4 regions of the Streptomyces sp. NPDC056161 genome follow, and region 3 is predicted to be linked to each of the others. Evidence: riboswitches for the same ligand, from Rfam matches in the RefSeq annotation. Region 3 holds a riboswitch; each other region holds the start of a gene.
What was found. A riboswitch is a leader RNA that binds a small molecule or an ion and turns the genes downstream of it on or off. The one in region 3 is predicted to bind cobalamin.

Region 1: linked by a shared signal. The riboswitch ahead of ACFC09_RS33565 (ribonucleoside-diphosphate reductase subunit alpha) and the one ahead of ACFC09_RS24150 (cobalamin biosynthesis protein) in region 3 are both predicted to bind cobalamin.
Region 2: linked by a shared signal. The riboswitch ahead of ACFC09_RS06695 (CbtB-domain containing protein) and the one ahead of ACFC09_RS24150 (cobalamin biosynthesis protein) in region 3 are both predicted to bind cobalamin.
Region 4: linked by a shared signal. The riboswitch ahead of metE (5-methyltetrahydropteroyltriglutamate--homocysteine S-methyltransferase) and the one ahead of ACFC09_RS24150 (cobalamin biosynthesis protein) in region 3 are both predicted to bind cobalamin.

What each region holds. Positions count from the first base shown of each region.
Region 1 is NZ_JBHJUV010000046.1:27,980-32,317, reverse strand. It holds gene ACFC09_RS33570 (ribonucleotide-diphosphate reductase subunit beta) at 1-649, opposite strand, end outside; gene ACFC09_RS33565 (ribonucleoside-diphosphate reductase subunit alpha) at 706-3,135, opposite strand; cobalamin riboswitch at 3,260-3,427, opposite strand; gene mctP (monocarboxylate uptake permease MctP) at 3,690-4,338, opposite strand, start outside.
Region 2 is NZ_JBHJUV010000005.1:58,974-63,311, reverse strand. It holds gene ACFC09_RS06710 (histidine phosphatase family protein) at 1-350, shown strand, start outside; gene ACFC09_RS06705 (hypothetical protein) at 551-1,138, shown strand; gene ACFC09_RS06700 (CbtA family protein) at 1,272-2,024, opposite strand; gene ACFC09_RS06695 (CbtB-domain containing protein) at 2,047-2,268, opposite strand; cobalamin riboswitch at 2,305-2,446, opposite strand; gene ACFC09_RS06690 (enoyl-CoA hydratase/isomerase family protein) at 2,504-3,580, opposite strand; gene ACFC09_RS06685 (LysR substrate-binding domain-containing protein) at 4,004-4,338, shown strand, end outside.
Region 3 is NZ_JBHJUV010000026.1:66,443-70,780, forward strand. It holds gene cobN (cobaltochelatase subunit CobN) at 1-207, opposite strand, end outside; gene ACFC09_RS24145 (cobyric acid synthase) at 204-1,715, opposite strand; gene ACFC09_RS24150 (cobalamin biosynthesis protein) at 1,712-2,653, opposite strand; cobalamin riboswitch at 2,751-2,895, opposite strand; gene ACFC09_RS24155 (hypothetical protein) at 3,272-3,493, opposite strand; gene ACFC09_RS24160 (anion permease) at 3,525-4,338, opposite strand, start outside.
Region 4 is NZ_JBHJUV010000012.1:95,488-99,825, reverse strand. It holds gene metE (5-methyltetrahydropteroyltriglutamate--homocysteine S-methyltransferase) at 1-1,818, opposite strand, end outside; cobalamin riboswitch at 2,028-2,197, opposite strand; gene ACFC09_RS13655 (DUF1345 domain-containing protein) at 2,419-3,051, shown strand; gene ACFC09_RS13650 (histidinol-phosphatase) at 3,343-4,338, shown strand, end outside.

The sequences.
Region 1 (4,338 bases), on a different contig from region 3:
TCATGTGCATCGTCTCGTCGCGGAACACCCAGTTGGTGCCGGTGGCCAGACCGTGCAGCAGGCCCCGGCTGCGGAACCAGTAGACATAGGCGAAGGCGCCGTAGAAGAACAGCCCCTCGATGCACGCCGCGAAACAGATCAGGTTGAGCAGGAAGCGCCTGCGGTCCGCCCTGGACTCCAGGCGCTCCAGCTTGTCCACCGAGTCCATCCAGGTGAAGCAGAACTGCGCCTTCTCCCGGATGGACGGGATGTTCTCGACGGCCGCGAAGGCCGCGGCGCGGTCCTCCGGGTCGGGCAGATAGGTGTCCAGCAGGGTCAGGTAGAACTGGACGTGCACCGCCTCCTCGAACAGCTGGCGTGACAGGTACAGCCGCGCCTCCGGGGAGTTGATGTGCTTGTACAGCGTCAGCACCAGGTTGTTCGCGACGATCGAGTCGCCCGTCGCGAAGAAGGCCACGAGCCTGCCGATGAGGTGCTGCTCGGCGGGGGTCAGCCGGGCGAGGTCGGCGACGTCCGAGTGGAGGTCGACCTCCTCGACGGTCCAGGTGTTCTTGATGGCGTCCCGGTAGCGCTCGTAGAAGTCCGGGTAGCGCATGGGGCGGAGCGTCAGCTCGAAGCCCGGGTCGAGGAGATGGGCGTTGCGGGTCATGTCCGTCGGCGCGGTGCGCCGTCCTCCAGGGGTGGTGGTCGGGTGCGGGGCGTCAGTCACTGGCAGGCTTCGCAGGACTCGGGGTTCTCCAGGGAGCAGGCGACGGCGTCGGGGTCGGAGACCTGCTGCGCGGGCACGGCCGCCCGGGGCTGCGCCTGGGCGGCGCGGGCGATCCGGGTCGCCGGGCGGGAACGCAGGTAGTACGTGGTCTTCAGGCCCTGCTTCCAGGCGTAGGCGTACATCGAGGAGAGCTTGCCGATGGTCGGCGTCTCCATGAACAGGTTCAGGGACTGGGACTGGTCCAGGTACGGCGTGCGGGCCGCGGCCATGTCGATCAGACCGCGCTGCGGGATCTCCCAGGCCGTCCGGTACAGGGCGCGCACGTCCGCCGGGATCCAGCCGAAGTCCTGCACCGAGCCGCTGGCGTCGCGCAGTGCCTCGCGGGTGCGGGCGTCCCACACGCCCAGCTCCTTGAGGTCCCGGACCAGGTACGAGTTGACCTGGAGGAACTCCCCGGACAGGGTCTCGCGCTTGAACAGGTTGGAGACCTGCGGCTCGATGCACTCGTACACGCCCGCGATGGAGGCGATCGTGGCGGTCGGGGCGATGGCGAGGAGCAGCGAGTTGCGCAGGCCCGTGCGGGCGACGCGCTCGCGCAGGGCCGCCCAGCGCTCCGGCCAGGCCGGCGTCACGCCGTAGTGGTCGGGGTGCAGCACGCCCCGCGCGGTACGGGTCTGCTCCCAGGCGGGCAGCGGGCCGATGGGGGTCCCCCCTGCACCGGAGCTTGTCGCAGGTGCTTGGGGGCGCTCGGCGAGGTCGGCGGAGGCCTCGTAGGCGGCGAGCATGATGCGCTCCGCGATCCGGGTGGACAGCTCGCGCGCCGCCGGGGAGTCGAAGGGCAGCCGCAGCTGGAAGAAGACGTCCTGAAGACCCATCACCCCGAGGCCCACCGGCCGCCACCGGGCATTGGAGCGGCCGGCCTGCTCGGTCGGGTAGAAGTTGATGTCGACGACCCGGTCGAGGAAGGTGACGGCGGTGCGGACCGTCTCGTCCAGCCGCTCCCAGTCGATGTCCCCGCCGCGCACGAACGCGCCCAGGTTGACCGAGCCCAGGTTGCAGACCGCGGTCTCGCCGTCGTCGGTGACCTCCAGGATCTCCGTGCAGAGGTTGGAGGAGTGGACGACGTGGCCCGGCTCGGCCGTCTGGTTGGCGGTGCGGTTGGCCGCGTCCTTGAAGGTCATCCAGCCGTTGCCGGTCTGCGCGAGGGTGCGCATCATCCGGCCGTAGAGATCACGGGCCGGGACGGTCTTCTGCGCGAGCCCGGCCGCCTCCGCCCGGCGGTAGGCGGCGTCGAACTCCGCGCCCCACAGGTCGACCAGGTCGGGCACGTCCGACGGCGAGAACAGCGACCACTGCCCGTCGGCCTCGACCCGGCGCATGAACTCGTCCGGGACCCAGTGCGCGAGGTTGAGGTTGTGGGTACGGCGGGCGTCCTCACCGGTGTTGTCGCGCAGCTCCAGGAACTCCTCGATGTCGGAGTGCCAGGTCTCCAGGTAGACCGCCGCCGCGCCCTTGCGCCGGCCGCCCTGGTTCACCGCGGCCACGGAGGCGTCGAGGGTCTTCAGGAACGGGACGATGCCGTTGGAGTGCCCGTTGGTGCCGCGGATCAGCGAACCGCGGGAGCGGACGCGGGAGTAGGAGAGACCGATGCCGCCGGCGTGCTTGGAGAGGCGGGCCACCTGGTGGTAGCGCTCGTAGAGGGAGTCCAGCTCGTCCTTCGGGGAGTCCAGCAGGTAGCAGGACGACATCTGCGGGTGGCGGGTGCCGGAGTTGAAGAGGGTGGGGGAGGAGGGCAGGTAGTCGAGGCGGCTCATCAGCCCGTAGAGCGCGGCGACCTCGGCCGCGGCTCGCGCGCTGTGGTCCTCGGCCAGGCCGGCGGCGACGCGCAGCATGAAGTGCTGGGGCGTCTCGATGACCTTGCGGGTGAGGGGGTGGCGCAGCAGGTAGCGGCTGTGCAGCGTGCGCAGGCCGAAGTAGCCGAAGCGGTCGTCGGCGGCCGGGTCGACCAGGGCGTCGAGGCGGGCCGCGTGCAGCCGGACGAACTCCGCGGTGCGGTCGGCGATGAGCCCTTCGCGGTGGCCCACGGCGATCGACTCGGTGAACGACGTGACGCCCTGCGAGGCCGCCTCGGCGCGGACGGAGAGGGTCAGCAGGCGGGCGGCCAGCCGCGAGTAGGCGGGGTCCTCCGAGATCAGCCCGGCGGCCGCCTCCGTGGCCAGCTCGCGCAACTCCGCGGTGGCCTCGGCGTCGGCCCGTGCGGACCGGCCGCGCAGCGCGGCGGCGGCGACCCGGCCGGGGTCGGCGTCGGGGAGGTCGGTGGTCAGCTCGGTCAGGGTCCGCAGCAGCGCGGCACCGGGACCGTCGGTCTCCACGGGGACGGCGGTCGCCTGGACGGCTGAAGCCGGATCGGCTGGCGCGATGGTCACGTGTGGCTCTCCCTCGCTCGGCACGGGGCCTTGCGGGAGGGCAGGGGGCAGCACACGAGCGCAGACAGCGGCACGCATCCGCCGGCCCACTCCACGAGGCCCGGACGTCAGGCACCCGGACCGGACGGCCGGGCGCACTGTCGGCAGGTCCTCGGACTGAAGCCTGCATGCGCGTATGCGGGCATACGCGCATGAGTACACCGTTGCGGGACAGTTCCGGATTCGCACCGGATTCCCCTGCGGCGACAGCGAGCATGAGCATACATCTAGTGCCGCCTTGCGGTGCCACCCCTAGATGTTGTGTCGCGGCGGTATCGGAGTGTCAACGGGTAGGTGAGGAGAGTGACGTTGTCGCTCGGCCCTGGTGGCGGGGTGCGGGCCGTGGACGGCCGGTCGCGCGGTTCCCCGCGCCCCTGTGCGGGGTGTCGGCGGTCGTGCGGGCGCGGGTCGCGGGCGCGGCAGCGGGCCGCCGTTGCCGGTCTCGGCTTCGGCGGCCCGCTGTGGGACGTGTGCGGTTGTCCGTACGGTTCCGTGCGCCCCTGCGGGGCGGTCTTTCAGTGGTCGGCGCCGGCGGTCGCGGGGGTCGGCGCCGACCGGACGGCGCTGTCGCCCGCGTCGGCCGTGTAGTCCTCCGGGGCCGTCTCGTCCACGCCCTCGGGAGCCTTCACGGCCTTCAGCACGAAGGTCAGGGCGACGGTGATGAGGACGTTGAGCACGAACGCCGTCGTGCCGATGTAGCCGATCTCGCCGATCCCGGGGATCTCCTTGGCGGAGCCGCCGAAGTGCTTCTGCGTGGGCGAGGCGACGCCGTACGCGGCGACCGTGCCGTACACCATGCCGACCGCCCAGCCCGCGAGCAGCGCCCAGCGGTGGAACCAGCGGGTGAACAGGCCGCCGACCAGGGCCGGGAAGGTCTGGAGGATCCAGATGCCGCCCAGCAGCTGGAAGTTGATGGCGACCGTCTTGTCCATGCTCAGGACGAAGACCAGCGCGCCCACCTTCACCAGCAGCGACACGATCTTGGAGACCCGGGTCTCCTGCGCCGGCGTCGCGTCCGGCTTGATGAAGTCCTTGTAGATGTTCCGGGTGAACAGGTTCGCGGCCGCGATGGACATGATCGCCGCGGGCACCAGGGCACCGATGGCGATCGCCGCGAACGCCACGCCCGCGAACCAGTCCGGGAACATGTCCTCGAACAGCTGC
Region 2 (4,338 bases), on a different contig from region 3:
TGGGGCGCTGGCGCGGGCGCACGCTGGAGGAGGTGAGGGCCGCCGAGCCGGAGGCCGTGGGCCGCTGGCTCGCCGACCCGGGCTCCGCGCCGCACGGGGGTGAGTCGGTGCGGGACTTGTGCGGACGGGTCGCGGGCTGGCTCGATGCCGTGGCGGGCACGGACGGCCGTACGCTCGCCGTGGTCGAACCGGAGATCGTACGGGCGGCCGTCGTCCACGCCCTGGGCATGCCCGTGGTGGCCTTCTGGCGCCTCGACGTCGCCCCGCTGACAGCGACCGAGCTGAGCGGCCGGGCCGGCCGCTGGAATGTCCGGCTGGGGCACCCGCTCGCCCGGTCGGAGGCCGGATAGCGGCTGGAGGCCCGACAGCGGCTGGAGTGGCGGGCGGAGCGGGCCCGTGAAAAAATCTTCGAAGCGCGTGTGACCTGCCGCACGCTCGTGTCGGGTACGTATTCCTGACGGCTGCACGGCACGCGGAGACCGACGGCTCGTGGGCCTCGTGCGACGGTCGCCCACGCTCGTTCTTCAGTTCTTCTTCGAAGGAGGAGAACATGGACCTGACGTTCGACCCGTCGGCCTTTCCACCCCTGGCGCTCGGATTCTTCGGCCTCGGCACCGGATATCTGATCTACGGACCGCACGAGTTGTTCGGATATCCCGAAAAGAGCGAATCGACGGATCGGGCCCTCGGTGTCTGGGGCGTGATGATGCCCGGTCTGTGCCAGTTCGTCGCGGGGCTCATCCTGTTCATCGGGCTGACCTGGTTCGAGGTCTTCACCAAGTCACCGCCGCTGTACATGGCCGCGCTGGCCTTCTCCGTGTACGGCGTCCACTGGTTCGCGCTCGGCATCAACCGTTATCGCGGAAATGAGCCTCGTACCAACGCCGGTATGTGCATCGCCTACTTGGTGGTGTCCGCGATGGGTGCCACCATCTTCTTCAGAGTCGGTGACTGGCCGGTGGGCCTGCTGTTCCTGGGCCTTTTCGCCGTCTATTTCTGGCACTTCTTCACCGTGATCGGCGTCAAGCCGGCCGAGCGCATCTACGGACTCTTCCACACCCTGACCGGCTGCTGGCTCATGTATCTCACCTACGCGGTCGCCGTGAACTCCTCTCTGGGCTACCACTGGCCGGTATAGGCGAGGGGCGGCTGAGGCCGGAAGTGCGTGGCGGGACCGGAGACCGACGGGTCTCCGGTCCCGTTGGGTTCGGAAAGCCGGACTTCCCCAACGGGCACGGGAGCGTCGTCGGTCACGTGCCCGGTTCGCGGAATCAACGCGCGGCCGGAACCGCCTTGCCGGCCGCGGCCGTCGCGGGCTTCGGATGCAGCAGCCGCTCGGCGAGTTCCCCGAAGGCCAGACCGAATCCGCCCCACAGGACGGCCTGGACGGCCAGGGCGGACAGCCGGAACCGCCACAACAGCGTGGCCGGGAAGCCCGCCGGCACCTCGTTCACGGACGGCAGGAACGCATACGCCAGTCCGATCACGAGGGCGAACGCGGCGACCGCCGTGACGGTGGCGTACCACGTGCCCAGCCGCGGGGTGAGCCGCTTGCCGAGGATCGCGGCGCCGATCGCGAGGAGCACGCCGAGCAGCATCATCAGGAAATACAGGGCGGTCCGCTTGCCGATGGTGTCGGGAGCGCCGACGGACGGCGGGTTGGCCGGGTACTTCAGGAACGGCACGACGTACACGGCGAGCAGCGCGCAGCCCGCCAGCAGCAGCGCGGTCGCCCGGGGGCCGAAGCGCCCGACGCGGCCGAGGGCGACGCAGAAGGCGAGCGCCGCGATGCCGCCGAAGGCGATGCCGTAGACGAGGACGCCGGTGGCGAGCCCCGCGGTGGACTGGAGGGAACGGGAGACGACCTCCGTTTCGTGCTCGTGGGCGTGGGCGTCCTCGAAGCCGATCGCCTTGTCGACGCTCGGCTCACCGAGGAAGTAGGCCACGATCAGGGCGAGTACACCGGCCGCGAGGCCGGCGAGCATGCCCCGCACGAGAAGGTTCCGTACGGTTTCGGAGTTCATGGGCGTGCGGTGTCCCCTCGCGTCAGTGGCAGGGGAAGCCGAGCAGGTGGCGGGCGTCGTGGACCCATTCGTGGACGTCCGTGCCGCTGAACACGGAGGTGGCGCCCTGCTCGGCGCCGACGAAGTACAGCAGGATCAGCATCAACAGGCCGAAGAAGACCGCCCAGGGCGCTATCGCCTTGAGCGGTACCTTGGCGGGGACGACCGGAGTGGTGGCTGTCGGCCGGGCGACGGTCTGCGCCATGGCAGGACCTCCTCTGGGAGCTCGCGTCCCATCTCGGTGGTGCACTGGACGACAGTCACGGGTCTGACTCACGAGCGGCCCGGGGGCCCTCACATACAGTGGCGCGACCGTGCCGGATTCCCACCGGCTTCCGTCGTACCGTCGTCGATATCGCACAGACCGTACCGCGCGGCGCGGGCCGGGCCAAGACCGCATCCGCCCGAGACGATCTCGGCCTCGCGGCGAAGGGCCCGGTTCACCGGGCCGCTTCGGGGCCTCCGCCGGGTCCGGCGAGCCCCAGTTCACGGTCGCCGAGCGGGGCGAAGAAGCGCTCCACGTCGGCGTCGGTGACCTCGGCGAGGGTGCCGGGGAACCAGCGCGGGGTGCGGTCCTTGTCGATGATCTGGGCCCGGATGCCCTCCACCAGGTCCGGGGTGCTCAGGGCCGCGCAGGAGACGCGGTACTCCTGGTCGAGGACCCGTTCCAGCGCCCCGAGCCGCCGGGCGCGGCGCAGCGCGGCCAGGGTCACCTTGAGTGCGGTGGGCGACCTGCCGAGCAGGGTGTCCGCCACGTCCCGCGCGGCCGGGTCGTGGTGGGTGAGCAGCCGGTGGAGGATCTCCTCGACAGTGCCCGCGGCGTAGCACGTGTCGATCCACTCCCGCTGTCCGGCCAGCTCGCTCGGCGGCGGCGGCTGTGCGTGGCGGGCGAGGACGGCCCGTACGGGCGCACGGGTGAGGTCGGCGAGGAGGCGCGGCAGGGCGGCGGAGGGTACGTAGTGGTCGGCGAGCCCGCACACCAGGGCGTCGGCAGCGCTGATCCGAGAGCCCGTCAGCGCCAGGTGGGCGCCCAGTTCGCCCGGTGCGCGGGCGAGCAGATGGGTGCCGCCGATGTCGGGGACGAAACCGATGCCGGTCTCGGGCATGGCGATCCGGGACCGCTCGGTGACGATCCGGACGCTGCCGTGCGCGGAGATGCCGACACCGCCGCCCATGACGATGCCGTCCATGACGGCGACGTACGGCTTGGGGTAGCGGGCGATGCGGGCGTTGAGGCGGTATTCGTCGCGCCAGAAGGCCGCCGAGGAGGCGCCGTCCCCGTCGCGGGCGTCGCCGTGGACGGCGCGGATGTCGCTGCCCGCGCACAGGCCGCGCTCCCCCGCACCGGCGATGACGACGATCCGGACGGCCGGGTCGCGCTCCCACACGGTGAGCGCCTCGTCGATGCGCCGCACCATCGCGTGGTTCAGCGCGTTGAGGGCCTGGGGCCGGTTGAGAGTGATGTGGGCTGCCTGCCCCGCGGTGTGCAGCAGAACGGGTTCCTCGGTGCCGGTCATCCGGACGTCTCCGTCGCTCCGCGGGCCTCGATGACACACATGATCTCGTGGGTTCCTTCTGCGTTGTGGTGGACACACAGGTCATGACGAGGTCTCCGCGGGAAGCGGGCCGGCCGGAACTCGATCACCGATCGCAGTGGCGGCGGGGCGACGCCGGATGCGCACGGCTCCCTCGCCATGGCTTCGATCGTCGCTCTCCCCCTCGGCGCAATGCAAAGCGTCACCGTCCGGAGGTGTCCGCTCACGGAGAGTGCTCCGCCGACGGCCGCGGCGGGCGCGGCCACCGCGGCTGCGGCCCGTGCGAGCGCTGCCCGGCTCCGTGCCGGGACGGCCGCCCGCTCGCGATGCCGACCGGGTGCGCCGGTCCGCCGGCCTGCCGGTTCGGGATGTGACACGGTCGCGGCGGCGTGATGGCATGGGCACATGGAGTTGCGGGAGCTGCGGGCGTTCGTGGCGGTGGTGGAGGAGGGCGGGCTGTCCGCGGCGGCACGGCGGCTGCACGTGAGCCAGCCGGCCCTGTCCCAGACGGTCGGCGGTCTGGAGCGCCAGCTGGGTGTGCGGTTGCTGGTGCGGGGCAGCGCCGGGGTACGGGCCACCGAGGCGGGCACGGCGCTGTTCGCGGAGGCGCGCGCGGTGCTGGCCCGGCATGACCAGGCGTTGCGGGTGATGACCCGGTACACCGGTCCGGGCGGTGGGGCGCTGCGGATCGGGATCCCGCTTGAGCTGCCCACCGGCCTGCTCGATCCCGCGTTGGCGGA
Region 3 (4,338 bases):
CGACGCCCGCAGCGCGGCCAGCCCGTCCTCCCAGGCCCGTTTGCCGCCCAGCAGCCGTACGACGGCGAGGTCGGCCCGCCGCAGCAGCGCCGGCAGTTCCTCGGCGACATCGATCCGCGTCGGGTTGCCGATCAGATAGGACGCGCCGCAGGCACGTGCCGCCAGCAGATCGGTGTCGGCGGTCGACAACAACAACACTGTGCTCATGCGGGCGCTCCCGGTGGAATGAAGGGCAGTCCTGGCGGCGCGCCCGACTCGATGAGCCGCCACAGCGCGTCCGTGTCCGCGTGCTGTTCGATCAGGTCGCCGAGCCGGTCGAGCTGCTCCTCGCGCAGCGCGGCGAACGAGGTGTCGGGCGCCGGTACGAAGCGGCGCCCCGCGGCGGCGGCCACCTCGCGCAGGAACGCCCGCCGGAAGCCGTCCGACTCCAGCGAGCCGTGCCAGTGCGTGCCCCAGACCGCGCCGACCCGGCAGCCGTCCAGGAAGGGCTCGCCCCCGGTGACGTCGGCGACGCCGTGATGGATCTCGTAGCCCTCGACCCGCTCACCGAACGCCTCGCCGACGGGCCGGGCGAGGGTCTTCTCCCGGGCGAACCGCACCCGGACCGGCAGCACGCCCAGCCCGCTCACCTGCCCGGCCCGCGACTCGACCGCGTCCTCGATGTGCTCGCCGAGCAGTTGGAAGCCGCCGCAGACGCCGAGGACGGGCCGGCCTTCGCGGGCCCGGTCGCCAAGCGCCTCGGCGAGCCCGCGCTCCCGCAGCCAGGCCAGCGCCCGGACGGTGCCCCGGGTCCCGGGTACGACGACGAGATCGGCGTCGGCCAGCTCCTGCGGCCGGTCCACGAACCGTACGACGACGCCCGGTTCGGCGGCCAGCGCGTCCACGTCGGTGAAGTTGGACATGAGCGGCACCGCGCAGACCGCGACGCGCAGCACGTCCTCGCCGACCGGTGCGGCCGGCGCCGACTCCCGTACCGCGCCCCGCAGGGAGACGGCCACCCCGTCCTCCTCGTCGATGCCGAGGCCGGGCCGGAACGGCAGGACGCCGTAGGCGGGCCGCCCGGTCAGGCCGCGCAGCATGTCGAGCCCCGGCTCCAGCAGGCCGACGTCCCCGCGGAACTTGTTGACGAGGAATCCGGCGACCAGCTCCTGGTCCGCGCGGGACAGCAGCGCCACGGTCCCGAAGAACGACGCGAAGACACCCCCGCGGTCGATGTCGCCGACCACCAGCACGGGCAGCCGCGCCTTGCGGGCGAGGCCCATGTTCACGATGTCGGTCCGCCGCAGGTTGATCTCCGCCGGGCTGCCCGCGCCCTCGCAGATCACCACGTCGTACGTGTCCCGCAGCGTGGCGAGGCAGTCGAGCACGGTTCCCAGCAGCCGCTCCTGGCGTCCGCCGTGGTACCCGCGCGCGCTCATCTCGCCCACCGGCCTGCCCATGAGCACGACCTGACTGCTCTGCTCCCCGCCCGGTTTGAGCAGGACCGGGTTCATCAGCGCGGTCGGTTCGATCCGGCACGCCTGGGCCTGCATCGCCTGGGCCCGCCCGATCTCGGCGCCCTCGCGGGTGACGAACGAGTTCAGGGACATGTTCTGCGCCTTGAACGGCGCGACCGCGACGCCCTGCCGCACCAGCCACCGGCAGATCCCCGCCGTGACCACGCTCTTGCCCGCGTCGGAGGTGGTACCGGCGACGAGCAGCCCACCACCGCTCATGACGTGCGCCCCCGCACGGCCAGCCGCGCTGCGGTCGTGACGCCGAGCGCGAGCAGCCCGACCCGGCGGGACAGCCGTACCGCACGGTCGATGTCCGCGGCGGCGACCTCCCGCCCGCCGCCGTTGAGCACGGGCCGGTGCTCGACCCGTCCCCCGTACGACAGCGTCCCGCCCAGCCGCACGTCCAGCGCCCCGGCGAAGGAAGCCTCCACGGGGCCGGCGTTGGGGCTCGGATGCCGGTGGGCGTCGGCCCGCCAGGCCCGCACCGCACCCCGTGCGTCCGGGCCCGAGACGGCGGCGAGCACCGCGGTGAGCCGTGCCCCCGGCCAGCCGGCGACGTCGTCGAGCCGCGCGGCGGCCCACCCGAACCGCCGGTGCCGCGGCGACCGGTGCCCGACCATCGCGTCGAGGGTGTTCACCGCACGGAAGGCGACGAACCCGGGCACCCCGCCCAATGCCCCCCACACCAGCGCCCCGACGACCGCGTCGGACGTGTTCTCGGCCACCGACTCCACGACGGCCCGCGCGATCCCCTGGGCGTCGAGGGCCTGCGGATCCCGTCCGCACAGATGCGGCAGCCGGGCCCGCGCCGCGGTGACGTCCCCCGCGTCGAGGGCCCGCCGGACGGCCTGGGCCTCCCGGGCGAGCGAAGTCCCGCCCACCACCGCCCAGGTGACGGCCCCGGTCAGCGCCACGGAACCGGCGGGGGAGGCACGCACGGCCCGCCGGGCCAGCGCTCCGAGGCCCGCGGCACCGCCGACGCACACGGCGGTGTACAGGGCTCCCCACCCCCGGTGGTCCCGCCACAGCACCCGCTCCGCCGCGCCGGCGGCACGCCCGAACCCGGCGACCGGATGTCCGTGGCGCGGATCGCCCACGAGCAGATCGCCGAGGAGGCCGAGAGCGGCGCCGTACGCGAAGACGCGATCGGCACGCACCGGTTCAGCCGGCCGTCGGGTCGGGAAGCGACCTGGTGCTGTATCTCAATCCGCAGCCGAGCATGGCGATATGTCCTCACTCAGGGTGTCCACGCCCTGGTTCGACGAGACCGGCGGCGAGAGTTCCTGGCTCCCGGGGAAGTCCTTCCCCGGTGACAGTGGCGGGACCGCGCCGGATTCGCACCGGCTTCCTCTCCTGCCGCCGTACATGGCTCCGGAAGTCCACCACGCCCCCCGAAGAACCGTCAACCAGCCGCTGACCTGCAAGGGAAGAGTGTGCCCAGCCTCATACCGAGACGACTCCCCCGGATGGGCACGCGGGGAACCACGCAAAACCCACGACGCACGCGCGGCGGACTGATGACGCGATCCCCGATAGGGGCGCGGGGAACTGCGCAAAACCGACGACGCACGCGCGGCCGAGCAACGACGCGATCCCCGGTAGGGGCGCGGGGAACTGCGCAAAAACGACCACGCACGCGCGGCTGAGCAACGACGCGATCCCCGGTAGGGGCGCGGGGAACTGCGCAAAAACGACCACGCACGCGCGGCCGAGCAACGACGCGAACCCCGGTAGGGGCGCGGGGAACTGCGCAAAACCCCCACGCCCCGAACCACTCACCCCGCGATCAAAAAGATCCCATACCCCACAGCCGCGGCGCACGCCACAAAGCAGGCGTACGCCCCAGCCAACGCCACCCCCGCGGAACCTCCCCGCGCAACGGCCCGTTCACGGCGCGACAATCCGGCCACCCCGAGGGTGAACAGCCCCACGAGCGCCACGGTGACCCCGAGGCTGACGCCGAAGACGGAACCGAGAGCCGCCCAGTCGATGTGCATGGTGTCCATGGTGATGCTTCTTCCTCGCGTCTCAGACGGCGGCACTCGGCGGCGGCCCGGCCGGATCGGCGGCGACGGGCGCGGCCGAGGCGACCGCAGCGGCCGGCCCGCCCGCCCCCGAGGGCGAACCGGCGGAACCGCCGGAACCCGCGGAACCGGCGCCGATGGTGGCGGACACCACACCGACCGACTCGACCACAGCGGCGGGCCCAACCGGAACGGCCGGCCCAACCGGAACGGCCGACTCCCGGGTGCCGTTCACCTCATTGACGTTGCTGTGGTCCACGACCTCACGCCGCGAGACCCGCCAGATCCCCACGGCGGAGCCGACCAGGCAGACGGCCACACCCGCGGTGCCCCAGTCACCCAGTTCCGTGACGACTTCCGCGAGCGCACCGACGAGCGCGGCGGCCGGCAGCGTCAGCGCCCAGGCGACGCACATCCGGCCGGCCGTCGACCAGCGCACCACCCCGCCCTTGCGGCCCAGCCCCGCGCCCATCACGGAACCGGAGACGACATGCGTGGTGGAGAGCGAGAAGCCGAGGTGCGAGGAGGCCAGGATGGCGGTCGCCGCGCTGGTCTGGGCGGCGAAGCCCTGCCGCGGCCGGAGGTCGGTCAGTCCCTTGCCCATCGTGCGGATGATGCGCCAGCCGCCGAGGTAGGTGCCGAGCGCGATGGCGAGACCCGCGGAGAGGACGACCCAGGTGGGCGGGTTCGAGCCGGGGGCGATCGCACCGCCGGCGATCAGCGCCAGGGTGATGACGCCCATGGTCTTCTGGGCGTCGTTGGTGCCGTGGGCCAGGGAGACCAGACCCGCGGAGGCGATCTGGCCGGCCCGGTAGCCC
Region 4 (4,338 bases), on a different contig from region 3:
GGCCGTCTCCAGGTCGCCGACCTCGTCGCGCAGGGCGAGGGCGACCTGCCGGCCGGTGTCGGCGAGCGGTTGGTCGTCCCGGACGAAGGACCAGGCGAGCATGGTGACCGGGCCGGTGAGCATGCCCTTGACGGGACGGTCGGTCAGGGACTGCGCGTAGGCGGTCCAACGCACGGTCATGGGGTCCGGGCGGGAGATGTCACCGGCCAGGATCGGCGGGCGGACGTAGCGGGTGCCGTAGGACTGGACCCACCCGTGCCGGGTGGCGAGATATCCGGTGAGCCGTTCGGCGAAGTACTGGACCATGTCGTCGCGTTCGGCCTCGCCGTGGACGAGGACGTCCAGGCCGGTCTTCTCCTGGAAGGCGATCACCTCCCGGATCTCGGCCTTGATCCGCTCCTCGTAGCCGGCGTCGTCGATCCGGCCGGTCCGCAGGTCGGCGCGGGCGGTGCGCAGGTCGGCGGTCTGCGGGAAGGAGCCGATGGTGGTGGTCGGCAGCAACGGCAGGCCGAGGCGGGCGCGCTGGGCCGCCGCCCGCACCGGATACGGCTGGTCACGGCGGGCGTCGGCCCCGGTGACCGCCGCCGTGCGGGCGCGCACGGCCGGGTCGCGGGTGAGGGGCGAGGCCGCCCGGGAGGCGAGGTCGGCGCGGTTGGCGGCCAGTTCGGCGGTGATGGCCGCCGTGCCGTGGGCGAGGCCGCGGGCCAGCGTCACCACCTCCGCGGTCTTCTGACGGGCGAAGGACAGCCAGCGCAGGAGCTGCGGTTCGATGTCCCGCTCGACCGACGCGTCGAGCGGGACGTGCAGCAGGGAGCAGGAGGGCGCCACATCGACCCGGCCGGCCAGACCGAGCAGCGTGCCGAGCGTGGCGAGGGACGCCGCCAGGTCGTTGACCCAGATGTTGCGGCCGTCGACGACGCCGGCGACCAGGCGCCTGCCGGGCAGTCCGCCGACGGCGGCCAGCGCGTCGAGCTGAGCGGCCCCGCGCCCGGTGAAGTCCAGCGCGAGCCCGTCGACCGGCGCGTCGGCCAGCACGGGCAGGGCCTCGCCGAGCCGGTCGAAGTAGGAGGCGACCAGCAGTTTCGGCCGGTCGGTGCGACCACCGAGGGCACGGTAGGCACGTGCGACGGCGCCGAGTTCGGCCGGCGTGCGGTCCTGGACGAGGGCGGGCTCGTCGAGCTGCACCCACTCGGCGCCGGCCGCCCGCAGGTCGGCCAGGACCTCCGCGTACACCGGCAGCAGCCGGTCGAGGAGGGTCAGCGGATCGAAGTCCGCCGCGACACCCGGCGCGGGCTTGGCCAGCAGCAGGTAGGTGACGGGGCCGACCAGCACCGGCCGGGCCGCGAGGCCCAGGGCGAGGGCCTCCGTCAGCTCCGCGACCTGCTTGGCCGAGTCCGCCGCGAACACCGTGTCCGGGCCCAACTCCGGTACGAGGTAATGGTAGTTGGTGTCAAACCATTTGGTCATCTCCAGCGGCGCCAGGTCCTGGGTGCCACGGGCCATGGCGAAGTAGCCGTCCAACGCGTCCGCCGCGACGGCGGCCCGGTGGCGGTCCGGGACCGCGCCGACCATGACCGTGGTGTCCAGGACGTGGTCGTAGTACGAGAAGTCACCGGTGGGCACTTCGTGGATGCCGGCCTCGGCGAGCTGCCGCCAGGTGGCCCGGCGCAGTCCGGCGGCGGTGGCGCGCAGCGCGTCGGCGCCGACGCGGCCCGCCCAGTAGCCCTCGACGGCCTTCTTCAGTTCCCGGTGCTGTCCCTGACGCGGGTAGCCGTACACGGTGGCGCGTGCGCCCCCGGCTGTGGGCTCGGTGGTCACGGAGATCTCCTTCGCGAGACGATTCCCTGAGGTCCCGGCGACGGGACGAGAGCGCGAAGGGGTGCCGGAGGGGACGGCACGATCACGCGTGGCAGCGTGTGTTCGTCCGCCTGGCCTCACTCCCCGGACGGTGTCCGGAGGCGTCCCCGACCCGCCCTCGGGGTCACCGGGATGTCCGCGCACGAGTGGTTCGCGCGCGGGCAACGGGCAGGTCTTCGGACTCGCGGGCACGTCTCGTCCGTACGAAGCACAGAGCCGTACGAGACTCCTACTGGCCGTCGCTTCCCAGGCCCGGTACATCGGGCCCAGTGCGTATGACGGCGGTCGTTCCCGCTCACCGCTGCGGGGCAGTCCCGGATTTCCACCGGGTTCCCTCTTACGACGCGCCCCGTCCGGCTGACGGGGGCGAACCAGCTGCACGGGCCAGCCTACGGGGCGGGCCGCCGTCGCGTCCGGTCGCGTCCGGCATTCGGATGGCGGACCTGCCCGCGCCGCTGCCCGACGAGCGCCGGACGGCATCCGTCCGTACCCGGGTGTGCCTTCCGCCGCACGGCCCCGGCTGCCCTCGGGGCGGCGCCCCGGCCGCTACTGTTGCGGCCCATGGGTGCACGGTTGCCGCTCTCGGCGGTCTCCCGGCTGTTCGGATCGACGGCCGGCGGCGCGGTCGTCGGCGTGGCCGTCGGGCTGCCGACCGACCTGCCGCTCGGGCTTCTCGCCGGCATCGCGGCGACGGAGACGTTCTTCGTGGTGGTGGGCTGGATCGTGCTGTGGCCCCTGGACGCCGAGGAGACCCACCGCAACATCCGCCGCGAGGACTTCCGCCCGGTCCTGGAGGAACTCGTCGTGGTCGTGGCCGCCCTGTGCGGGCTGCTCGGCATCGTGCTGCTGCTGGCGTTCGGCAAGTCGGCCGACGGCCATGCCGCCGCGGTCGCCGCGCTCGGCGGGGTCTTCATGGCCTGGGCGGCCCTGCACCTGATGTACGCGACGCGCTACGCCTACCTCTACTGCACGGCGTCCGGCGGCATCGACTTCAACTCGGACGAGCCGCCGGCGTACCGGGACTTCCTGTACTTCAGCTACAACCTCGGCATGACCTACCAGGTCTCCGACACCAGTGTGTCGAGCTCGACGATCCGTGCGGTGGCGCTGCGGCACTGCCTGCTGTCGTACGTCTTCGGCACCAGCATCCTGGCCACCGTGATCAACCTGGTCGTCGGGATCGTCTCGGGCTGACTGGCGTTCCCGTGCCGTACCGGACGGTCCTGCACGGCCCGCCCGGTGATGCCGATGGCCGAAAACGATGTGAGGGCGGCCGGTCGGTCGGCCGGCGGTGCGGCCCGTAGTGCGGGATCGGCCGGACCCGCCGGTGCGAGAGGCGTCGGCGCAGCTCCGGGCGGGCGCCGACGCCCGCTGCACATCCGGCCTTCTTTGCCACACCATTGCCTTGATTCCCGCCGTTTACCAGGGCTTTGCAGACTCCACACGTCCCAAGCGTGTACGTCCCTGTTGTCAGCGGGAGTTGAAATGGGCCACGGCCACAGACACGACCACGGTCACCACCACCATCACCACGGGGGCGACGAGACCACGTCCCTGCCGCCCGCGCTCGACCTGTCGGTGCCCGACGCGGAGTTGACGCCCAGCCAGCTGTCCCGGCGCTCCATGCTCCGCCGCACCGGACTGCTCGGCGCCGGCCTGGCGGCCGGCAGCGTCCTCGGCGGCGCGGGCCAGGCGGCCGCGTCCCCGGCCACGGCGGCGAACGCGTCGCACGGCTCCCGTTCCGGCGGCTACCTGTGGCTCGCCGGCGACCACCACATCCACACCCAGCACAGCAACGACGCCAAGTACCGCGTCATCGACCACGTCCGCCAGGGCAACGCGCACGGCCTGGACTGGATGGTGATCACCGACCACGGCAGCGAGACGCACGCCAAGATCGGTGTGGAGAAGGTCAACCCCGACATCGTCGCGGCCCGCGACAAGATCGGCGACACCCTGGTCTTCCAGGGCCTGGAGTGGAACATCCCCGCCGCCGAGCACGGCACGGTCTTCGTCCACCCGGGCAAGAACGAGGTCGCCGTGCTGAAGGAGTTCGAGAACTCCTTCGACGGCTCGGTCAAGAAGGCCACCGCGAACACCCCGGCCAACGAGGCGCTGGCCATCGCGGGCATCAACTTCCTCGCCGACCAGGTGCGCCGCCGCAAGGTCAAGGACGCCCTCTTCCTGGCCAACCACCCGGCCCGCAAGGGCATCGACTCCCCGCACGAGATCCGCGGCTGGCGCGACGCCGCACCCGCCATCGCCGTCGGCATGGAGGGTGCCCCCGGCCACCAGGCCGCCGGTCTGCCGAAGCCGCAGGGTCCGGGCGGCGGCCGCGGCTACTACGACGGCAGCCCCGGCGCCGACTCGTTCGCCGGCTACCCGCTGGAGAGCTACCGCACCTGGGGCGGCTTCGACTGGATGACCGCCACCGTCGGCGGCCTGTGGGACAGCCTGCTCGCCGAGGGCAAGCCCTGGTGG